3 regions of the Sphingomonas sp. PvP018 genome follow, and region 2 is predicted to be linked to each of the others. Evidence: riboswitches for the same ligand, from Rfam matches in the RefSeq annotation. Region 2 holds a riboswitch; each other region holds the start of a gene.
The links. A riboswitch is a leader RNA that binds a small molecule or an ion and turns the genes downstream of it on or off. The one in region 2 is predicted to bind cobalamin.
Positions count from the first base shown of each region.

Region 1: another riboswitch for cobalamin. It lies ahead of J3A66_RS16310 (HoxN/HupN/NixA family nickel/cobalt transporter); the one in region 2 lies ahead of J3A66_RS03200 (DUF1636 domain-containing protein).
Region 3: another riboswitch for cobalamin. It lies ahead of J3A66_RS14440 (TonB-dependent receptor); the one in region 2 lies ahead of J3A66_RS03200 (DUF1636 domain-containing protein).

Region 1 covers NZ_JAGIOU010000001.1:3,641,898-3,644,157, reverse strand. Annotated here, with positions in the region: cobalamin riboswitch at 1-213, opposite strand, end outside; gene J3A66_RS16310 (HoxN/HupN/NixA family nickel/cobalt transporter) at 374-1,363, opposite strand; cobalamin riboswitch at 1,590-1,803, opposite strand; gene glp (gephyrin-like molybdotransferase Glp) at 2,041-2,260, shown strand, end outside.
Region 2 covers NZ_JAGIOU010000001.1:764,007-766,266, forward strand. Annotated here, with positions in the region: gene J3A66_RS03190 (histidine phosphatase family protein) at 1-2, opposite strand, end outside; gene cobT (nicotinate-nucleotide--dimethylbenzimidazole phosphoribosyltransferase) at 1-1,012, opposite strand, end outside; gene J3A66_RS03200 (DUF1636 domain-containing protein) at 1,009-1,425, opposite strand; cobalamin riboswitch at 1,522-1,709, opposite strand; gene J3A66_RS03205 (ABC transporter ATP-binding protein) at 1,731-2,260, opposite strand, start outside.
Region 3 covers NZ_JAGIOU010000001.1:3,244,893-3,247,152, forward strand. Annotated here, with positions in the region: gene J3A66_RS14440 (TonB-dependent receptor) at 1-974, opposite strand, end outside; cobalamin riboswitch at 1,142-1,383, opposite strand; gene J3A66_RS14445 (catalase) at 1,602-2,260, shown strand, end outside.

The DNA.
Region 1 (2,260 bases), 2.9 Mb from region 2:
CGACCATGACGCTGGCAGGTCTCCTGGCTCGCGGGTCGAAGCTCGATGCACGCCTTCCCAGGTCCTGCGACCCAGTGGCTGCCCCCGCATCGGGGGCCTGTGCGTCTCGCTCACCGCTTACAGTTGCAGGGACAGCCGCGGCATTGGGAGGCAAAGCTCCCGCACCGCATTCCCATTCAAGCCCCGAAGGGCACCGGCGCGATCTGTTGAGGTTCGGTAGAACCAAACCTCGGGGTTGGGTTTAGAGGAGTTTGGGGACTGTGCCAATGCACCTGACCTCCGTCATCCTGACGAAAGTCAGGACCCAGGGCCGTGCATGATCCGGTGTCTGGCTCCAGGTTCCGGGTCGAGCCCGGGATGACGACGCTGCCTGTTACCCCCGCACCACCTCGATCTCGTCGAACCGCTTCCACCGGTAGATCGCGAAACTCAGCACCCAGCACGCCACGAACAGCGCGATGATCGCAAAGCCCAGCCCGTTGAAATTCTCGCCCAGCGTCGCGGCGACGTCCCAAACGCCCCCGCTCAGGCCCAGCTTCGACGCCAGCAGCGCGAGCGTCTCGATCCCGCCGATCGCGATCGCGACGATCGCCGAGATCAGCGTGATCGTGATGTTGTAATACAGCTTGCGGATCGGCTTCACGAACGCCCATTCATACGCGCCGAGCATCACCACCCCGTCGGCACTGTCGACCAGCGCCATGCCCGTCGCGAACAGCACCGGCAGCACCAGCACCGTGCCGATCGACAGCCCGTCCGCTGCCTGGCTCGCCGACAGGCCGAGAATCGCGACTTCGGTCGCGGTGTCGAACCCCAGCCCGAACAGGAAGCCGAGCGGCGCCATGTGCCAGCTGCGCGTGACCAGCCGGAACATCGGCCGGAACAGCCGCGCGAGCAGCCCGCGATTGCCGAGCAGCAGGTCGAGATCCTCCTCGACATAACGCCCGCCGCCGCGGACATGGCCGAAGGTCCGCCACACCGATCGCAGGATGATCAGGTTCATCGCCGCGATCGTGAACAGGAACAGCGCGGAGACCAGCGTCGCGATCACCCCGCCCGCCTGCTTGAACGCCTCGAACTGCGCCAGCGCGCTCGCGGTCAGCGCGATTCCGACCGCGGCGATCAGGACGATCGCCGAATGACCGACCGCGAACCAGAAGCCGACCCCGATCGGCCGTTGCCCGTCCTGCATCAGCTTGCGCGTCACATTGTCGATCGCCGCGATATGATCCGCGTCGACCGCATGCCGCAGCCCCAGCCCCCAGGCGAGCATCGCGGTGCCCAGCATCAGCGGCTGCGCCTGGAACAGCGCGAACGCCCATCCCCAAGCGGCGATATTGGCCGCCACCAGCATCGCGAACATCCAGCCGATCCGGTGTCGCGTCGAACGACCGGCAGTCCGCCCGGTCATGATCTTGGTCATTGGCACATCCCCGGCGTCCGACGAGGACGGGGGCCTGCCGCGAACGACCGGGACGCGCGCCGACCGGACGCCTTGAGCGGCCGGCATGCGTCGCCGATGCGGCCCCCGCCGCATGGTCGTCGCTCAGACGGCGTTCACCGTGCCTCGGCCACCCCCTGGACCGGGACAAGAGCGACCAGACGCCGGCAGGTCTCCTGGCTCGCGGGTCAAGGCTCGACGCACACCTTCCCAGGCCATCAGCCCAGTGGCTGCCCCCGTCGCCGGGGGCGCGTGCGTGTCGCTCGCCGCTTACAGTTGCAGGGACAGCTGCGGTCTTGGGGCGAACCCCGCACCGCATTCCCATTCAAGCCCCGAAGGGCACCGACGCGATCTGTGCGGATCCGGCTTGCGTCGGACCTGCGCCACAGGGCTAGCGCGTTTTGCCCGCGCTGACGACAGGATTTGCGTGCGGCGCAACGCCGGCCATGTCGTCCCATCTTACCGCAACGTCTGCCGCACCTCGTACGTTGATCACATAACCGACCGGCCTCCTGCCGGTCGCGGCGTTGCCCGCTTTCCGCCCCCCGGCATTCGTGCGAGCAGCGCAGACCCTCATCGCCCCGCTGAACGGAGCCCGCATGCGCCCTCTCGTCCCCGTCGCCGAAGCCCAGTCCCGACTCTTCGCCATGGCATCGCGCGTGCCGGCCGAAACCGTGCCGCTGCGCTCGGCGATGGGTCGCTGGGCGGCGGAGGACATTCTCGCCCGCCGCACCCAGCCCGCGACCGACCTCTCGGCGATGGACGGCTATGCGATCCGCTATGCAGATCTGCCCGGGCCGTGGACGGTCATCGGCGAGA
Region 2 (2,260 bases):
ACGCCACCGACACCCCCGCCTCGGCAAACGTCGCCATCCCATCATGCGCCGCCAACGCCGAACGGATCACCCCGACCGCAACCGCCGCCCCGCTTCCCTCCCCCAACCGCATCCCAAGCCGCAGTAAAGGCTCGAGATTCAGCGCGCCGAGCAGTAGCTCATGCCCCGGCTCAGCCGAACAATGCCCGGCAATGCAATGCTCTGTGATGCCAGGATACGCCGCCGCAATCGGTGCGATCGCCGCCGACGAAATGAATCCGTCCAGCACCACCGGCACCCCCGCCAGCCGCGCCGCCACCACCGCGCCAGCGATCGCGACGATTTCACGCCCCCCCACCCGCCGCAATGTCTCGAACGGTGTCCGAGGGGAATCATCATGCCGCGCAATCCCCGCCTCGACGACCTTGGTTTTCCGCGCGATTCCCGCCACATCAACCCCCGTCCCCGGGCCAACCCAGTCCGCGGCGGTTCCGCCGTAACTGCGCAGACACAGCGCTGCGGCCGACGTAGAATTCCCGATTCCCATCTCCCCCACGACAAGCATGTCGAGCCCCGGCACGACGACGTCGGCGCCAATGTTGAGTGCGACGAGACACGCGGTTTCGTCCATCGCCGATGCCGTCGTGAAATCCGCCGTAGGGGTTTCCAGATCGATGTCGGCGATGATCAGCTCGAGCCCGACGGCATCCGCCAGCGCATTGATGGCCGCGCCCCCATGGCGGAAATTCTCGACCATCTGTGCGGTCACGGAAACCGGGAAAGCGCTGACCCCGTGCACCGCAACGCCGTGATTTCCGGCGAAAATCGCCGCCCTCGCGCGCTCGAACCGCGGCCGCTCGCGCCCCTGCCAGCCCGCCATGAAGACTGCGAGGTCCTCAAGTCGGCCGAGAGCTCCTGGCGGCTTGGTCAAGTGTGTTTGCCGCAGCGATGCGGCCCCTCGCGCGGCTTCGTCTGCCGCAGGAAGAGCCCCGAGCGCCGCCTCGAACGCCGCGACCGTCGGGAACAGCGTCACTGCGCGACATAGCCGGCGGGGGGCGTCCGGGTGATGAAATGCCCCTTGATCCCCGCAGGCCACTGCCGAAACGGCACCTGCCCCTCCGCACTCTCCGCATGCAGCACGGCGTAATCGAGGATCGCCCGCGCCGCATCCTCGTCGGGCGTGAAGCGCCCCAGCACATAGCCGATCTTCGCGGGCCCGCGAACGTGAATGGTGCAGAAATCCTGACAGGCGAACAGGCACGGCATCGCCTGGACCGCAATCCCGGCATAGCGCGGATCGCTTGCCTGGACCGTCTGCAACGCCGCGACGAGTCTCGCACCGCCGCGCATGCCCTCGGCATCGTCCTTCGCATCGGTGGACGCGCGGCAGGTGCTGCAGGCGACGACGGCCGCACCGTCTTCGGCGGGAACCAGTAGATTCGGCATTGAAACCCCATGACATACGCGCCCGCGGCACAGGCCGCAGGCTGGTTATGTCGTCGCGCGGGTTTACCCCCGTCCGCTCGGCGCACCCTGGCCGGACGAAAGACGACTGCGACGGGCAGGTCTCCTGGCTCACGGGTCACAGCCCTTCGCGCCGCCTTCTCGGGACCGGGATCCCAATGGCATGATGGCACGATGGCTCGCCGCTTACAGTTGCAGGGGCAGCCGGGGTTCTCCCGTTCCCTTTTCATCCCCGTCGCCGGGGAACCTGTCGCGGTCAGAGGGATAGGCCGGGCGAGCGGCCCGGGTCAATCGCCCTGCGCGCTGTCACGCGTCAGCGGTACCACGACCGGTACGCCCTCGATCGATCCGAACCACGCCCGAACACCATAGGTCTCAAGCAGCCGCGCCGGCGTCAGCACTGCCGACGGCGCGCCGTCGGCGACGAGCCGGCCCGCGTCTAGCACGAGGATGCGATCGCAATAGCGTGCGGCGAGCCCCAGATCATGCAGGACGGCGATCACCAGGACACCCCGCGCGGCCTGCGCCCGCAGGATCTCCATGACTGCGATCTGATGCGCGGGATCGAGCGACGCGAGTGGCTCGTCGACGATCAGCGCCGGCGCCTCCACCGCGAGCGCCCTTGCCAGCAGGACGCGGGCCCGCTCGCCCCCCGAAATCTCGGTCGCGACACGTGCCGCAAGCATGGTCACGTCCGCCGCTGCCATCGCACGGGCAATCGCATCACGATCCTGCTGAGAAATGCGCGACAGCGGTGCGAGATGGGGCAAGCGGCCCAGCGCGACGAGACGTTCGACGCTCAGCGGCCAATGAAGAC
Region 3 (2,260 bases), 2.5 Mb from region 2:
TAGGTTTCGAGATTGAGCCAGGAGCGTTTGGAGGTGAGGCGATAGGCCTGGTTGCTGACGGTGACCGCATCGCTCGGCGTCCAGTCAACCTGCAGGCTGGTGCGGTTGTCGCGGTATCGGATAGAGCCGTCGCGTGTGTTGTAGTTGCGTTCCCGGATGCGGTCGTTGAGCCGACCGTCGATCAGCGGTGTGCCGAAATAGCGCATCGGCTTCTGGTCGCCATAATCGTCCCGCACGGTGACGACGAGCGTGTCGGTCGGCGCCCAGCGCAGCGTGCCCGACACGGCATGGCTGCGCGACTGGCCGCGATCGACATAGCCGTCCGATCGGCGATAGCTGCCGTCGATGCGGTAAGAGAGGCGCTCGGTGATCGGCCCCCCTGCGCCTGCCGCGAGATGGAAGCTGTCCTGCGAGCCATAGCCGATCTCGCCCTCCACGTGCGTCTGCTGCGTATCGGGTTTGCGCATCACGACATTCACCGCGCCGCCCAGTGCGCCCTGGCCGTAGAGCACCGAGGCCGGGCCGCTCAGGATGTCGATCCGCTCGACCATCCACGGATCGGTCGGAAAGGTGATCGTGCCGGCCGCCGGGAACAGCCTGATGCCGTCGATGAGCTGGAGCACGGATCCCTGACCGCTGAAGCCCCGCGCGGCGAGCGCGGTACCGCCATTGCCGGGATTGCCCGCATTGCTGATGCCCGGTGCGCGGCTCGTCGCGTCGATCACCGACAGGTCGCCGCGCGCGCGGATCGTGGCGCCGTCGATGACCGAGAGCGTCGCGGGGGTCTCGAGCGGCGTAAGGCCCAGGCGGCTGCCGGTCGCATTCGGCGTGGTGAGCGTGTCCTGGGCATGCTGTCCGACGACCAGGATGTCCTTGGTGTCGGGATCCGGCGCGGACTGCGCATGGACTTGTGCTGCGAGGACAGGCGACAGAATAGCCCCCGCGAGCGCGAGGCGAGACAATAGGAACGGCATTACGGTAATCCCCCGGGCGTCTGGCGAACCCGGCAGGGACCTCCCGCGAACGGCCGACATCCGCGCCAGCCGGACGCGATTGCGACCGGCACGCATGCCCGTGCGGTCCCCACCGCACACGTCGTCGCTCGACGGAGTACCGTGCCGCGGCCACCCCCTGGGCCAGGCAAGAGCGACCAGACGCCGGCAGGTCTCCTGGCTCACGGGTCATCACACGATGCACGGCCTTCCCAGGCCCTCATGACGAAACGTCTGGCCCAGTGGCTGCTCCTTCCTTTGCAGGAAGAAGCGAAATGCATCGCGCTCGCCGCTTACAGTTGCAGGGACAGCCTCGGCTTCAGGTGGCAAACCACCCTCACCGCGTTCCCTATTAAGCCCCTTTCGGGGCACCGACGCGATCATGCCGTCCTGCTCGGATCGAACAGGTCAGCGGCGCCGGTCTATCCCGGTCAGGATCGTTCGGCAATCGTCCGGCGAGCGGCGCGATGGCGGCTCGATCGTCCTGCTCGATTGCTGTGATCCAGAAGCTCCGTTTGGCGCGATGCGCGTCCTCGATCAGGAGGCGGCGGTGCCGCACGCTCTGTGCGGGGATGCCACGCTGATGGCATGCAGGATTAAGGGATCGAGATGAAGAACGTGAAGAGCCGTCAGGCTGTGACGGCGATGCTGCTGGCTGCGGCATCGGCGGGTGCCATGATCCAGCCCGTTGCCGCGCAGACGGTGGCACCGGCCGAGACGCAGGCGGAAACCCGCATGACGACTGCGGCGGCTCCGTCCAGCGCCGGCAAGCCCGCGCTGGCGCAGGCCGGTGTGGCCGGCACTGTCGAAGCCAAGGGTGATTCAGCCAGTGCCGCCGCGCCGCAGATGACCCGCGACAATGGTGCGCCGATCGGCGAGAACCGCCACTCGAAGGCGGCGGGCGACCTGGGCCCCGTCCTGCTCGAGGACACGACGCTGATCGAGAAGCTCGCACGCTTCGACCGGGAGCGCGTGCCCGAGCGCGTCGTCCATGCCCGCGGAACCGGTGCCCACGGCGTGTTCACCGCGACCGCGGACATTTCGAGCATCACCGGTGCATCGCTGTTCATGCCCGGCAAGCAGACGCCCGTGTTCGTCCGCTTCTCGACCGTGATCCACCCCTCGGGCAGCCCCGAGGGCATGCGGGATCCGCGCGGCTTTGCGACCAAATTCTATACCGATCAGGGCAATTGGGATCTGGTCGGCAACAACCTGCCGATCTTCTTCATCCGTGACGCGATCCAGTTCCCGGATATGATCCACGCGCT